2 regions of the Micromonospora sp. LOL_015 genome follow, and region 2 is predicted to be linked to the other one. Evidence: predicted binding sites of a transcription regulator. Region 2 holds the regulator's gene; the other holds the start of a gene.

Region 1 (7,984 bases), on a different contig from region 2:
GGCCGGGAGTGGTTCGGGCCGGTCAGCTTCGTCGTCGCCACCGGGTCCACCGCGCGCAGCGTCGAAGTATTCCGGCGTACGGTCACAGCCCGCGGTGCGCTGACCGCCGGCGTCTACTCGACCGACCAGCAGGTGCTCGCCGACGTGGAGGCCGCCGCGCTGGACGTCGGTGTGCACCTGTCGGCGAACCTCACCGGCGGGGTGTTCGTCAACCAGTCGGCCGCCTTCTCCGACTTCCACGCCAGCGGTGCCAACGCCGCGGCGAACTCGGCGTTGACCGACGGCGCGTACGTCGCCGGCCGGTTCCGGATCGTCCAGTCCCGCCGGCACGTCTGAAACGTCCAGTCCCGCCGGCACGTCCGACCCGCCACGGATGCCGACCGGCCCGGCCAGCTGGCCGGGCCGGTCACGCCGGCCGGCGCATCTGCAACTCGGTCAGGTCCGGCCGGGTCGGGTGTGGCAGACGCACGCCGGTGTCGGCGAAGCCGAGCCGCTGGTACGCCCGTACCGCCCGGTCGTTGCCGACCACCACCTCCAGCAGCAGCTCCGGCCGACCGGTCGCGCGTGACCAGGCGGCGACCGCGTCGACCAGTTCGGCGAGCAGGTTCCGGCCGCGCCAGGCCGGGCTGATGTAGACGGCGAACAGGACGGACACCGACGCGTCGTCCCGCCAGACGTGCGCTCCCGCATGCGCCACGAACCGCCGGCCGGCCGGCTCGCCAGCCGGTGCCGGGCCGGCTTCCGGGGTGGCCGGTCCGGTCTCGGCCACGAACTGGGCGATCAGGTCACCGACGGCGGACCGGGCCGCCCGCTCGGCGTACTCGTGCAGCGGACGGGCCGCCGCGTCGGCGAGCCGCTCGATGAACGCCAGCGGCGAATCGGCGAGCATCTCCAGCCGCAGCGCGCGCATCCGGGCGGCGTCGTCGGCCCGGATCCGCCGGACCGCGGCCACCGGCGGTACGACGTGAGCGGGGCCGGTCCCAGTTTCCACGTCGGCATGCTCGCCCGGCGCGGCTTCGCAGACAACCGGAATCCCGCCTTCGGCCCGGCCCGTACCGGTCACGCCACCAGCCGCCGACGGTCGCGCCCTCGCCGGCAACGGGGTCACGCGACCAGCAACAAAGCCGTGCCGAGTTGCCGGCAGTAGGCGATGCCGTGGTCGAGCCCCTGCCGCCCGGGGTAGCGGGCCAGCGCGCCGATCACCCAGGTCTCCCCGATCGCGAGGCAGCTGATGTGCCAGAGCCCGTCCTCGTCGCGCAGCAGCCAGCCGTTCTTGATGGCGATGGTGGCCGCGTACTCGGCGGTGAGCGCGTCCCGTGGGCCGAAGTCGCCTGCGCCGCGGACGGCGCGCATCTCGGACAGCAGCCACGGCGTCCACTGCGGCCCGGCCGCCCGTCCGTCGGCGATGCAGCGCCCCAGCCTGGTGACATCGCGGGCGGAAACGACCGTGTTGCTCCACCGGTCGCGCTCCGGGGCCGAGTCGGTCAGCCCGCAGAGCCGTACCATCCGCTCGATGGACTCCCGGCCACCGACCCGGTCGTAGGTGGCGTCCGCGCCGGGATTGTCGCTGTCCCGGATGATCGACGACAGCTGGGCCAGCTGGGGTGTCCGGAGCATGTTGCCCTGCTCGTCGGCGCGGCGCAGGTCGTCGGCAGCCAGCCACACCTTGATCAACGACATGGTGTCGCTCTGCGCGGTGAAGTTCGGTGACCCGGTGATCAGCCCGGTACGCCGGTTCAGCGCCGCCCAGGAGAAGAATCCGTCGGTCGGTGTCGGCACCGGGCCGGCGCGCAGCAACACGCTGCGCTGCTGGTGGTCGTGGTCCTGGTCGGCGACGGTCCAGCCCGGCTCGCGCGGCGGTGGTTTGCCGGCGTCCCCGGGCAGGCCGCCGGTGAACGCCGACAGCACGATGAGTAGCCCGACGGCGGCGGCCGCCGGGTGGCGTTGGCGGACGCGGTCGCGTCGGGGCACGGTGCGGTCCGACCGTCGGGCGGCCCGGCTGCCAGGCGCGCGATGCCGTCCGGGCTTCACGTTCTGCGGTGTACGGGACACACGTGGTCAACGAAATGTGGTGCCAGGGAGACTTGACTGGGGGTTGATGTCCCCTTTTGGGATAGTGCGGTGCCGTCAGACCTCGTGTAGCGTGCGATTCCGGCTGCTGTACTCGGGCAACCCGTACGAGAGTCCCGATCGGTGGCTCCGGCCGGCGAACACGCCGGTCAGAGGGCCGGCAGAGGCCCGGCACGACAGAAGTGAGGAAGTGCACCGTGGCACAGGGCACCGTGAAGTGGTTCAACAGCGAAAAGGGCTACGGTTTCATCGCGGTCGACGGGGGTCAGGACGTCTTCGTCCACTTCTCCGCCATCGAGATGGACGGTTACAAGGCGCTCGACGACGGGCAGCGCGTCGAGTTCGAGATCGCTCAGGGGCAGAAGGGTCCTCAGGCGGAGAGGGTCCGGGTCATCGCCTAGTCACCCTGCTGGCCGGCGCGGTCACCCTGCTGGCCAACTGCGCGTTCGGTGGCCGGTGCGGCCGCCCGACCGGACGGCGACGTAGCTGATAGCTCGACACAGGTCTGCGCACCCGCAAGGCGTCGGTTCTCCTCGTGGAGCCGGCGCCTTTCATCGTTTCGCCGCCCGGCGATCCTGCCCACCCGATCTTGACCGTGACCGCCGTCTGCGGCCGTGCGGCCCGAAGGGGTACGTCGGGCGGCAAGTTGCTGTTCGCTTGCACTCGACAGGGGAGAGTGCTAAACAAGGATTGGCACTCGCCAACCGGGAGTGCCAAAGGTCGGGGCGGTGGGGCCACCGCCGTCGTCCCGCTTCGCGGGGTGACGGAGATGGCCGGTCGTCGCGGGCTATCCGGCCCGGCCGGCGGACGTCACTGTCATTGGGTAGCGACGTCCGAAGGTGCGTAGAGCAGGCGGCATGGCGGAGCTGACCGGCTCCGGTGCTGCGAGCGTCCAGGAGGACAACGCCGTATGGCCAAGATGATCGCGTTCGACGAAGAGGCGCGCCGCGGTCTCGAGCGGGGTATGAACACCCTCGCCGACGCCGTCAAGGTGACGCTGGGCCCGAAGGGCCGCAACGTCGTGCTCGAAAAGAAGTGGGGCGCTCCCACCATCACCAACGATGGTGTGAGCATCGCCAAGGAGATCGAGCTCGAGGACCCGTACGAGAAGATCGGCGCCGAGCTGGTCAAGGAGGTCGCCAAGAAGACCGACGACGTGGCCGGTGACGGCACGACGACGGCGACCGTCCTGGCCCAGGCCCTGGTCCGCGAGGGCCTGCGCAACGTCGCGGCCGGCGCGAACCCGATGGCCCTGAAGCGGGGCATCGAGGCCGCCGTCGCCAACGTCGCGGAGGAGCTGAGCAAGCTCGCCAAGGACGTGGAGACCAAGGAGCAGATCGCGTCCACCGCGTCGATCTCCGCCGGAGACGCCAGCGTCGGCGAGATCATCGCCGAGGCGATGGACAAGGTCGGCAAGGAAGGTGTCATCACCGTCGAGGAGAGCAACACCTTCGGCCTGGAGCTGGAGCTCACCGAGGGTATGCGCTTCGACAAGGGCTACATCTCGCCCTACTTCTGGACCGACCCGGAGCGGATGGAGGCCGTCCTCGACGACCCCTACATCCTGATCGTCAACAGCAAGATCTCCTCGGTCAAGGACCTGCTCCCGATCCTGGAAAAGATCATGCAGTCGGGCAAGCCGCTGCTGATCATCGCCGAGGACGTCGAGGGCGAGGCGCTGGCCACCCTGATCGTCAACAAGGTACGCGGCACCTTCAAGTCGGTTGCCGTCAAGGCTCCCGGCTTCGGTGACCGCCGCAAGGCGATGCTGACCGACATCTCGATCCTCACCGGCGGCCAGGTCGTCAGCGAGGAGCTCGGCCTGAAGCTCGACGCGGTGACCATCGACATGCTGGGCCGGGCCCGCAAGGTCCAGGTGACCAAGGACGAGACCACGGTCGTCGACGGTGCCGGCGACGCCGAGCAGATCCAGGGCCGGGTCAACCAGATCCGGGCCGAGATCGAGAAGAGCGACTCCGACTACGACCGCGAGAAGCTGCAGGAGCGGCTGGCCAAGCTGGCCGGCGGCGTCGCGGTGATCAAGGTCGGCGCGGCCACCGAGGTGGAGCTCAAGGAGCGCAAGCACCGCATCGAGGACGCGGTGCGCAACGCCAAGGCAGCCGTCGAGGAGGGCATCGTCCCCGGTGGTGGCGTCGCTCTGGTGCAGGCCGGCAAGACCGCCTTCGACAAGCTCGACCTGGTCGGCGACGAGGCGACCGGCGCGCAGATCGTGAAGATCGCGCTGGACGCCCCGCTGCGGCAGATTGCCGTCAACGCCGGCCTCGAAGGCGGCGTCGTGGTGGAGAAGGTCCGCAACCTGGAGGCCGGCCACGGCCTCAACGCCGCCAACGGCGACTATGTGGACCTGCTGCAGGCGGGCATCATCGACCCGGCCAAGGTGACCCGGTCGGCGCTGCAGAACGCCTCGTCGATCGCGGCGCTGTTCCTGACCACCGAAGCCGTGGTGGCGGACAAGCCGGAGAAGACCCCGGCCCCGGCGGGTGCGCCGGGCGGCGGCGAGATGGACTTCTGAGTCCAGCCACGCCGCAGTAGCGACAGAACCGCAGGGCGGTTACCGGGCAGCTTCCCGGTAACCGCCCTGCGGCGTCTCCGGCCGAGCGGCGATCAGCCGCCGGACCGGGCGGCGTGCACCGCCGCGTACGCGTCGACCAGACCGGCGCCGGTGAGGTTCGCCGGGTCACCGCAGGTGTCACCGCCGCCGAGGCCGGCCTCGGCGGCGGTCTGCCGCAGGATCCGCGCCGTGCCGTCCAGGTCACCAATCAGCTCCGGTCGCGCCGACCACAGCAGCGCCACCACCCCGGCCACCTGCGGGGTCGCCATCGACGTACCGTCCAGCGCCGCGTACCCGCCGCCGGGCATCGCCGACAGCACGTCGGCGCCCGGTGCCACCAGGTCCGGTTTGACGGTGCCGTCCGGCGCCGGGCCCCGGCTGGAGAAGTCGGTAACCTCCCGGTCGGCGTCTACCGCGCCGACGGTCAGCACATCGGTGTACGGGGCCGGCGGGTCATCGACCGAGCTGCAGAACGGGCCGGTGTTGCCGGCCGCGGCCACCATCATCAGCCCGGCGGCGGCCAGCGCCTCGGTGGCCGGCCGCAGCGAACTCAGGTCGCAGCCTTCCAGCTCGGGGCAGCCCCAGGAGTTGGTGAGCACGTGCGGAGCGCGTTCCGGTCGCCCGTCGGCGAACGGGTCGCCCCCGGTCGGGAACGGGGCCAGCATGAACTGCAGGCAGTCCAGGTAGCGTGCCGGGTTGCCGAGGTTGCGGTCCAGGTTGACACAGCCGACCCAGGACGCACCCGGGGCGACGCCGATCGAGGTGTCGCCGACGGCCGAGCCGAGCGTGTGGGTGCCGTGTCCGTTGTTGTCGGTCGGGGTACCGGTGCCGTTCCACGGGTCGAACCAGGAGTCGTCGCCGCCCCGGAACCCGTCCGCGAGCGCCGGATGGTCGCCGTCCACCCCGGAGTCCGAGGCGCCGACCACGATGCCGGCGCCGTCGACACCGAGCTCCGTCCAGACCCGTTCGGCACCGAGCATGGTGATGTTCCACGGCGGGGTACGCGGAGCGGGCTGGTCGCCCCGTTCGGGCTCGACCGTGGCCGGCAGCGGCCGCAGTTGCTGACTGATCAGCACCCGGTCGACGTCGTCCCGCCGGGTCAGCCAGGGCCGCAGCGCCGGCCCGGCGTCCACCTCGATCGCGTTGACCAGGTAGTACGGCGAGTAGGACAGCCCCCACCGGTCCAGATCGTCGCGCAGGTCGGCCTGGCTGGCCTCGGCGGTGTCGACCAGCCGTTGGAAGACCGTCCGGACCCGTTCGTCGCGGGCCTGCGGTCCGGTGCCGCGCGGCACGTCGGACAGATCGGCCTGTTCCCGCAGCATCACGAACAGCCGTTCGCCGTGCAGCCCCGGCTGCCCGACGGCGAGGTGCACGGCGGCACCGGCCGCCGCCAGCACCACGACGGTGGCCACCGCCACCCGCCGCAGTGGTCGACCTGCCAGCCGTGGTGGTCGACCCGCCCGTCGCCGACCGAGACCGAAGCCGAGGCCGACACCCAACGCGAGTGCCAGCGCCATTCCGACGCCGGCACCGACCGACGCCCAGAACGGTAGGTCACGGCCGATGGCCAGGAGCAGCGATACCTCTTCCGGGTCGAGCAGGGCCAGCGGTCCGCCGACGGACAGCCCGGCCAGTACGCCGACCGGCGCGCTGGACCGGTCGGCGGCCCAGCCGATCGCCGCAGCCGCGTACCCGATCGGCGGCAGCACCAGGATCGCGGCCAGCTGCCCGCCGGGATGGCCGATGCCGGCGGCGAGCAGCAGCAGCCCAACCCCGGCGGCCGTCCCGCCGAGCAGGATGGTGCGCACCGCCGAGCGCCCCTGCGGGCCGGCACCGATCGCCGTCCAGAACCGCCGGGGCAGCAGTTCGGCGGCGTACCAGCCGGTCGCGGCCGCTGCGGCGACGGCGAGTGCCGTCTCCACCGCGCCGCCCAGCGCGCCGACCCACCACCAGGGCAGCAGCATGACCAGCCCGGCCGCGACGGCGAGTAGCACAGCGACCATCCGGTCCGCCTTGTCAGACTGAGCGTGAGCTGGCTCGGCCGGACCTGACTGAGCCCGACCTGACTCGGCTTGAGCCGGCTCGGCCTGGTCCGGTTCGGCCCGGCGCCGTAGCGCCCGCAGCCCGGCGGCGCCGCCGGCGGCGAGCACGGTGAGCGCGGCCAGGTACAGCTCGTGGTGGACGGTCGGTACGGCCCGCAGCAGCCCGAAACCGCCGAGGGCGAACGCGGCGACCAGCCAGGCCCGGCCGGTCGCCCGTACCGCCGGTGACCGGGGCACCAGCGCCAGCAGCATGGTGGGTACGCCGACCAGCAGCGCGTTGCCGAACGCGATCAACGGCCAGACCACCGCCGGGGTGGGCAACCCGCTGGCCAGCAGGACCTGATCGGTCAGCCAGCCGCCAGCCTGCGCGAACACCGTCACACCGACCGACCAGATCGCGATCGCCACCGCGGCGACCGTCGGCCACACGCTGGCCGGCGGCGGCCCGGCGGCGGCGGACGGCTGCATCGGGTACGGCGGCGGCACCGGGTAGGGCTGACCGGGGTACGGGTAGCCGGGATGACCGGGCGGCTGCGTCATGTCCGCCACCCTAGGCGGCGGGATACGGTGGAGAGGTGCGTGACCCTGCCGTCTCCCGGTACGCAGCCGGCCAACTGTCCGTGACCCGCCGCGCCGCCGATCTGCGCCGCCTCCGTGGCGAGCGGTTCGACGTACTGGTGATCGGGGGTGGGGTGACCGGCGTCGGCGCCGCGTTCGACGCCGCGTCCCGTGGGCTCAAGGTGGCGCTGGTCGAGGCCCGCGACTACGCCGCCGGCACGTCCAGCCGGTCCAGCAAACTGATTCACGGCGGGCTGCGCTATCTGGAGCAGCTCGAGTTCGGGCTGGTGCACGAGGCGTTGACCGAGCGTGGGCTGCTGGCTTCCCGGATCGCCCCGCACCTGGTCCGGCCGGTGCCGATCCTGGTTCCGCTGCCGCAGGGCGGCGCCAGCGGGCCACGGGCGCTGCCCGGCCGGGTCTGGCGGCGGGCCTACTACGGCGCCGGGGTCGCCGCGTACGACGTGTTCGCCGGGGTGTTCGGCGGCGGTCGGGGGATGCCGCTGCACCGGCACCTGTCCCGCGAAGGCGCCCGGCGGGTCTTCCCCAGCCTGCGGTCGGACGCCGTCGCCGGTGCCGTGCGCTACTACGACGGTCAGGTCGACGACGCCCGGCTGGTGGTCACCCTGGCGCGGACCGCAGCCAGTCTCGGCGCGGCCGTGGTGACCAGCGCCCGCGCCGTCGGCCTGCTGCGCCAGGCCCGCGAGGTGACCGGGGTGCGGGTCCGGGACATGGAGGCCCGGCC
Region 2 (7,984 bases):
AGCGCCGGTGGGGTGACGTCGAGGTGGTTGTGGTGGGTGTAGATGTTCCAGCCGGCCAGCCCCCACATGTAGGGGAACGCGATGGGATGGGTGAGCAGGTCGCCGAAGAGTTCGTCGCGGTCCAGGAAGCCCAGCAGGTGCAGGGTGCCGTCGGCGGTGGTCCTGCCGGCGGCCTTTTCCTCGGCGTACACCCGGTCGACCGTGGCCTCGAGTGCCGCCCGGTGGTCCTCGGTCAGCACGTTGCGCAGCAGGAGGAAGCCCTGCTCGTGGAACTCCTTGAGGTCGATGTCGCTGATCGCTTCGTAACCGGTCCGCCCGCCGTAATCGAACACAGCTTTCCCGTCCTGTCGGTGGTGCGCCCTTTTTCGGGCCTGGCGGATGCCGATCCTAGCCCGCCTCTCGGCCGGCCCGCCCGGACCGATTGTCAGCAATTCGCGGACCGCGTGGTCGGCCACAGCCGACTGCACGTGAGGTGTCGGGACATGCACTTTCGGTACAGGTTCACCGCGCAAAATGTCCGGATTGCACAATTTGCCGTATATTGCGCTAGCAGTCGGTCAAGATATGCAACCAGGGGACCGGTTGTCGACGTCAGGCGAAAACCTCCACCATCACCCGCCCGGTCTCGATGTCCCCGCCGGAAATCGACGACCAACTGCCGCCTATCGCAGTCCATTCCTGATCGCCGAACGTGACCCTTTTGACGCCATGATCAGTGGCATGGGATACGAGCCAGTGCGCATATCGCCACCCGACCTGCGTGTTCTCCACCGGGACGCTCAGCGATGGCGTGTTGGACGCCGGTAGCAGTGACTCCAGGCCGCCCCAGTCCAGCCGCAGTCCGTCGGTGAGCGCCGCCGTCGCCTCGGCGCCCCGCATCACCGGATCCCGGGTCACCGTGCAGGCAACCGCGCCGGTGGCCTCGCCGAGCAGCGCTACGGTGAGCACCTGCGACTCGTCAGTCCACTTCTCGTACGCCTCGGGGAAGGCCGACCGCTGGACGGCCTGCGCGGCGTCGGTGACCCGCATGTCCTGCCAACCCCGGACCCGTTCCAGGCCGGCGTAGAACGCGTTCGTCGCGAACCTGGTGTCGCGGATCTGCTCGACCGTGCCCCACCCCTGGCTGGGCCGCTGCTGGAACAACCCGACCGAATCCCGGTCGCCGCCGGTCAGGTTGCGCAGCTTGGACTCCTGGAACCCGGTCGCTAGCGCCACCACCACGGCACGGGGCGGCAGCCCCCGCTGCACCCCGATCGCCGCGATCGTCGCGGCATTCGCCATCTGCTCCGGATCGAGCGACACCCGACGCAGTTGGCTGTCGCCAGCCCCGGGCATGGAGTCGGGCAGCTTGACCGTGCAGCCCCGCCAGCCACCGGGCAACGCGAAATCGCCGATCCACCGGCCCAGGCCGACCCCGCCCAACAGGGCGATTGCCGCCAGCACGGCGACCAGCACCAGCACCGTCCGAGCCCGCACCGTCACCCCCACGCGTGTTGCTGGGACCTTTGGTACACCAGGGACGGTTGTGTCGTCCAGCGGGAGCGGGTCCCGCACTTGTCGTACGCCGGCCCTTACGCCGTACGCCTCGACCCCTTACGCCGGAGATACCCCGTTTCGGGGCGACTATCCATGGTCACCGCCCCGGCAGCCAGCTCGGGTCGCGTTTGTCGCGGAACGCCCGTACGCCCTCGCGGCCCTCTTCGGAGAGGAAGTATCCGGTGGAAAGCTCACGCAGTTCGGCCGTATCGGCCCGGATTTCCGCCGCCGGGGTGCGGCGGAGCAGCTGCTTGGTGCCGGCCAGGGCGTCCGGGGCGCCCCGGACCAGTGCAGCGCAGCTCGCCGTCACCGCGGGGTCCAACTCCCCGGCCGGTACGGCGGCGCTGACCAGACCGATCTGCGCCGCCCGGGCACCGTCGAACAGCTCACCGGTGAGGTACAGCTGCGCCGCTGCCCGCGGCTGCAGCCGGCGCAGCACAGTGGCGGAGATCACAGCCGGGACCACTCCGAGCCGTACCTCGGTGAAGGCGAAGGTGGCCGCCGCGTCGCAGATCGCGATGTCGGCCGCGGCGATCAGCCCCAGCCCGCCGGCCCGCGCCGGGCCGCCGACCCGGGCCACCACCGGCTTGGGGCACTCCCAGAGCGCCGCCAGTACGTCGCCGAGCATCCCGACCGGTACCCGCCGGGTCGCGTACGCCTCGGCGGTCTCCTTCAGATCGGCGCCGGAGCAGAAGACCGGACCGGTGTGGCTCAGCACCACCACCCGGACCTGCGGGTCGGCGACCGCCTCGGCCAGGCCGGCGAGCAGTTCGGTCATCAACGGGGTGGACAGCGCGTTGCGGTTGCCCGGGCTGTCCAGGGTCAGGGTGGCGATCCCGGCGGCGGTGGCCGTACGGATCAGTGGCTGCGCGGACCTGGTGGGTCGGGGCTCATCCATGCCGGCACACTAGTCCCATGCCGAAAGCACCACCCGCCGGTACGCCGGTGCCCGCCGACGGGGCGCTGCCGCCGTCCGCGCTCGCCCGCAGCGGCCGGCGCGGCTTCGGGGTCTATCTGCACGTGCCGTTCTGCGCCACCCGCTGCGGCTACTGCGACTTCAACACGTACACGCCCGCCGAACTCGGCGGCAGCGCGCCGATCGGCGAGTACCTGGACGCCGTGCTGGCCGAGCTGGAACTGGCCGCGAAGGTCCTGGCCGCCCGCCCGCCACAGCAGGTGGACACGGTCTTCGTCGGCGGCGGCACGCCGAGCCTGCTGCCGGCCGACGCGCTGGCCCGGCTGCTCGACGCGATCGACGCCACCTGGAGGCTGGCCGCCGACGCGGAGGTCACCACCGAGGCCAACCCGGAGTCGGTGACCCCGGCGTCGCTGCGGGCGCTGCGGGCCGCCGGCTACACCAGGGTGTCGCTCGGCATGCAGTCGACCGCGGCGGCGGTGCTCGCCGTGCTGGACCGCCGGCACGCGCCCGGGCGCGCGGTCACCGCCGCCCGGGAGGCCCGGGACGCCGGATTCGAGCATGTCAATCTCGACCTGATTTACGGTACGCCGGGGGAGAGCGCGGCGGACTTCGACGAGTCGCTGGCGGCGGCGGTGGCGGCCGGGGTGGACCACGTCAGCGCGTACGCGCTGATCGTCGAGGACGGCACCCGGTTGGCGGCCCGGATGCGGCGCGGCGAACTGCCGTATCCCGACGACGACGTCGCCGCCGACCGCTACCTCGCCGCCGAATCGGCCCTGTCCGGCGCCGGATTCGACTGGTACGAGGTGTCGAACTGGGCCCGCTCGGCCGCCGGCCGGTGCCGGCACAACCTGTTGTACTGGACCGGCGGCGACTGGTGGGGGCTCGGGCCGGGGGCGCACAGCCACGTCGGCGGGGTCCGCTGGTGGAACGTGCGGCATCCCCGGTCGTACGCCGAGCGGCTGGCCGCCGGCCGGTCGCCCGGCCACGGCCGGGAACTGCTCACCGGCACCGAGCAGCAGGTCGAAGAGGTGATGCTGGGGTTGCGTCTGGCCAGTGGGCTGCCGCTGACGCGACTGGCCCCGGCCGGCCGGGGCGCGGCCCGCCAGGCCGGCGACGACGGGTTGCTCGACCCCGGCGCACTCGCCGCCGGGCAGGCGGTGCTGACCCTGCGCGGTCGGCTGCTGGCCGACGCGGTCGTGCGGGACCTGCTGCCGTGAAACCGCTGCTGGGCGACTCTCCGTGGGATGGCCCGTTGTCACCACCGTGACGCCCCCGGAGCCGGTTACGGATCCGGGGGCGAGCGGCGTCACTTGATGAAATTGGCGGACATCGGGTACTTGTACAGCGTCCCCTCGTTGGCCTTCACGCCCGCGATGATCCCGAAGATGATCTGGATCGCGAACACCACCAGGCTGGGGATGAACAGCAGGCACCAGCTGATGAAGAGCAGCACGAAGGCGATCGCCGACCAGAGGATCTGGAAGTTGAGCGCGGCCAGCGCGTGCGCCCGTACGGCCGGTGACTGCTGACCCTTGACCAGGTAGGCGATCAGCGGGCCGACGAAGCCGAGCGGCCCGAAGCTGATGAACGCGCCCAGGGCGCCACCGAAGTGGGCGATCAGCGCCCAGGTCTTGTCGTCGTTGGTGGCGTAACCGGACGGGGGTTGACCTCCGTACGCCGGACCGCCAGGCGGAAAACCGCCGGGCGGGGGGTATCCGCCGGGGGGCGGGCTCGCGCCGCCGGGCGGCGGGGGGTATCCGGGAGAGGAGGCCTCGCCCGGCATCGAGTAGGACGCTGGAGGTGGCGGCGGGGAGTTGGGGTCCTGCGGCATGCCGCCGGGACCGTTCTCCCCTGGTGGGCGAGGTGGTTCAGTCATGCCCGACACGGTAGGGGGAGGGATCAAGCCGCGCCAGTTAGCCCCGCCGACGATTTTCCCGTCCGGGCAGGCCGTCTCCGCTGGTCGGTCGGCTTGTGTGGGGCCCGCCGGCCGGCTTCTCTGGCCCGCCGGCCGGCTTGCGGAGCCCCGCCGGCCGACCGATCCGACCCGGGTGAGTGCGCTTGGTGACATATCGCCCGGTACGCCCCCGCCCGGCGAACTGATCATCGCCGGCCCGGCCCGATCGACGTATGCTGGCACTCACAGCCGGCGAGTGCCAGCAGGGGCGTCGTTGGTCCGGCCACCCACCGGCCGCCGCGACGGCCGGGACCGTAGCCTCGGACCGGTCCGACCGGTGACCGGTCCGACCGGTGCCGGCGAAGGAGGTGCAGATGGGTCTCGACGACCGCAAACTCGACGTGCTCCGGGCGATCGTCGAGGACTACGTCGCCACCCAGGAGCCGGTCGGCAGCAAGGCGCTGGTCGAGCGGCACCAGCTTGGAGTGTCACCGGCGACCGTCCGCAACGACATGGCGGTGCTGGAGGAGGAGGGCTACATTCGGCAGCCGCACACCAGCGCCGGGCGGGTCCCGACCGACCGTGGCTACCGGTTGTTCGTCGACCGGCTGTCCCGGGTGAAACCGCTCAGCCCGGCCGAGCGCAGGGCGATCGAACGCTTCCTCGTCGGCGCCGTCGACCTCGACGACGTCGTGCACCGCACCGTCCGGCTGCTCGCCCAGCTCACCCGCCAGGTCGCGGTGGTGCAGTACCCGAGCCTGTCCCGGTCGTCGGTCCGGCACCTGGAGCTGGTGCCGATCTCGACCACTCGGCTGATGCTGGTCCTGATCGTCGACACCGGCCGGGTCGAGCAGCGACTGGTGGAGCTGCCGGCCCCGATCAGTGCCGACGACGTGACCGACCTGCGTCGGCTGGCCAACGAGAAGCTCGACGGCTGTCGGCTCTCCGACACTCCGCCGTTGGTCCAGGCGTTGGTCGACGAGGTGCCAGCGGACCTGCGACCGGCGATGACCACGCTTTCGACGGTCCTGCTGGAGACGCTGGTCGAGCGGCACGAGGAACGCCTCGCCCTGGCCGGGACCGCTAACCTGGCCAGAGGGGGACTACTCGACTTCCAGGGCTCCCTGCGTCCGATACTGGAGGCACTGGAGGAGGAGGTCGTCCTGCTCAAGCTGATCGGCGAGGTGGAGCCGAGCACCCTGCGGGTCCGCATCGGCGACGAGAACGAGGTTGACAACCTGCGGGCCGCATCCGTGGTCAGCACCGGTTACGGTCCGGGCACCGTTATGGTCGGTGGCCTCGGCGTGCTGGGGCCCACCCGGATGGACTACCCCGGCACCATCGCCACGGTTCGCGCCGTGGCACGCTACGTCGGCGATCTGCTGGCGCAGAACTGACCGGCGGGCAGGATCAAAACGACCCGGCGAACTGCACATGCGAGACTGACACATGAGGACACCAGACGCAGTGGCCAAGGACTACTACGGGATTCTCGGCGTGAGCCGGGACGCCTCCGCTGACGACATCAAGCGGGCCTACCGCAAGTTGGCCCGGCAGTACCATCCGGACGTCAATCCGGATCCGGTGGCGGCTGACAAGTTCAAGGACATCAACGCCGCGTACGAGGTGCTCTCCGACGACCAGAAGCGGCAGATCGTCGATCTCGGTGGCGACCCGTTGGCACCCGGCGGCGCGCCCGGCGGCGGCCCCGGCGGGGCCGGGCCCTTCGTCGGCTTCCAGGACATCATGGACGCCTTCTTCGGGGCAGCGGCCGGCTCCCGTGGGCCGAGGTCGCGGACCCGCCCAGGCGCCGACGCGATCCTGCGCCTGGAGCTCGATCTGACCGACACCGCGTTCGGCGTGGAAGCGCCGATCACCGTCGACACGGCGGTGATCTGCACCACATGCTCCGGCGCGGGCACCGCAGCCGGCACCCACCTGGCGACCTGCGAGGCGTGCGGCGGGCGCGGCGAGGTCCAGTCCGTGCAACGGACCTTCCTCGGCCAGGTGGTCTCGTCCCGGCCCTGCGTCGCCTGCCAGGGCTACGGCACCGTCATCCCGCACCCCTGCACCACCTGTTCCGGCGACGGCCGGGTGCGGACCCGACGTTCGCTGACCGTCAAGATCCCCGCCGGGGTGGAGGACGGGATGCGGATCCGGCTGGCCCAGCAGGGCGAGGTCGGGCCGGGCGGGGGCACGGCCGGTGACCTGTACGTCGAGATCCACGAGCAGCCGCACGACGTCTACTCCCGCAAGGGCGACGACCTGCACTGCCGGGTCACCGTGCCGATGACCGCCGCGGCGCTCGGCACCCGGCTGACCATCCGGACCCTGGACAGCGACGAGCCGGTGGACGTCAAGCCGGGCACCCAGCCGGGTGCCACGCTGCGGCTGCGCGGGCGCGGCGTGCCGCATCTGCGCGGCACCGGCCGCGGTGACCTCTACGTGCACCTCGACGTGCGTACCCCGACCAAGCTCGACGCCGAGCAGGAGCGGACGCTGCGGGAGTTCGCCAAGGCCCGGGGCGAGGAGGTCGCCGAGCTGACCAAGCAGGGCGGATTCTTCTCCCGCATGCGCGACGCGTTCAACGGCCACGGCTGACCCGCCGTCCGGCCAGCGAGCAGCAGCGGAGGACCGATCCGACGTGAGCGCCCCACTGTTTCTCGTCGACCGCCTGCCGACCGGGCCGACCCACACCCTCGACGGGCCGGAGGGCCACCACGCCGCCACGGTGGTCCGCCTGCGTCTCGGCGAGCGGCTGCGGCTCGCCGACGGGCGCGGCGGCGTCGCCGACGCGGTGGTCGAGGCTGTCGGCCGGCACCAGCTCGACCTGCGGATCCTCGACACCGGGCAGGTCAGCGCCGCCGACCCCCGGCTGGTGGTGGCGCAGGGCATTGCCAAGGGCGACCGGGGTGAGCTGGCGGTGCAGGCGATGACCGAGGTCGGGGTCGACGAGATCGTCCCGTGGGCGGCCGCCCGATCGGTGACCCGCTGGCGCGACGACCGTGGTGCCCGCGCCCGGCGACGATGGGTCGACACCGCGCGGGAGGCCACCAAACAGGCCCGCCGGCCGTGGCTGCCGACGATCGGCGGCTCCGACCAGCAGCCGGCCGAGCCCACCGACGCGGTCGCCGCCCGGTGCGCGGCGTCCGCCGCCGGCTTCGTCCTGCACGAGTCGGCGCAGCAGCGGCTGGCCGTCGCCGACCTGCCGACCACCGGGTCGGTGCTGCTGGTGGTGGGGCCGGAAGGCGGGATCGACGACGCCGAGCTGGCCACCTTCGTCGACGCCGGGGCCCGGCCGGTGCGGCTCGGCCCGGCGGTGCTGCGGACGTCGACCGCCGGTGTCGCGGCACTCGCCCTGCTCTCCGGTCGGCTGGGGCGCTGGTAGCGCGGCGGTGGACCGGCCGGACCCGATCACCGCTACCATCCGTCGGGTGAGCGACAACTGTGTCTTCTGCCGGATCGCCGCCGGGGAACTGCCGACCACCCTGCTGTACGACGGGGCCAACACGGTCGCGTTCCGGGACCTCCACCCGCAGGCACCGACCCACGCGCTGGTGATACCGAAGCAGCACCACCCCGACGTCGCCGCCCTGGCCGCCGCAGACCCCGCCGTCGCGGGCGAGCTGCTG

Evidence for each region. The regulator HrcA, encoded in region 2, represses chaperone genes, less so after heat shock. The targets are predictions, from matches to a motif close to GGTTNGCACNCTCNNNNNGAGNGTGCNAACC.
Region 1: the regulator HrcA is predicted to act here: its motif matches at 2,759-2,789, upstream of groL (chaperonin GroEL).

The regions. Positions count from the first base shown of each region.
Region 1 is NZ_JBHMIO010000029.1:33,816-41,799, forward strand. It holds gene paaN (phenylacetic acid degradation protein PaaN) at 1-336, shown strand, start outside; gene ACFHWU_RS21105 (GNAT family N-acetyltransferase) at 407-910, opposite strand; gene ACFHWU_RS21110 (serine hydrolase) at 1,105-1,971, opposite strand; gene ACFHWU_RS21115 (cold-shock protein) at 2,268-2,471, shown strand; gene groL (chaperonin GroEL) at 2,981-4,603, shown strand; gene ACFHWU_RS21125 (S8 family serine peptidase) at 4,696-7,152, opposite strand; gene ACFHWU_RS21130 (glycerol-3-phosphate dehydrogenase/oxidase) at 7,260-7,984, shown strand, end outside.
Region 2 is NZ_JBHMIO010000010.1:41,503-49,486, forward strand. It holds gene ACFHWU_RS11555 (phytanoyl-CoA dioxygenase family protein) at 1-332, opposite strand, end outside; gene ACFHWU_RS11560 (hypothetical protein) at 592-1,482, opposite strand; gene ACFHWU_RS11565 (enoyl-CoA hydratase-related protein) at 1,634-2,434, opposite strand; gene hemW (radical SAM family heme chaperone HemW) at 2,452-3,675, shown strand; gene ACFHWU_RS11575 (DUF4870 domain-containing protein) at 3,765-4,334, opposite strand; gene hrcA (heat-inducible transcriptional repressor HrcA) at 4,727-5,749, shown strand; gene dnaJ (molecular chaperone DnaJ) at 5,820-6,953, shown strand; gene ACFHWU_RS11590 (16S rRNA (uracil(1498)-N(3))-methyltransferase) at 6,997-7,740, shown strand; gene ACFHWU_RS11595 (HIT domain-containing protein) at 7,787-7,984, shown strand, end outside.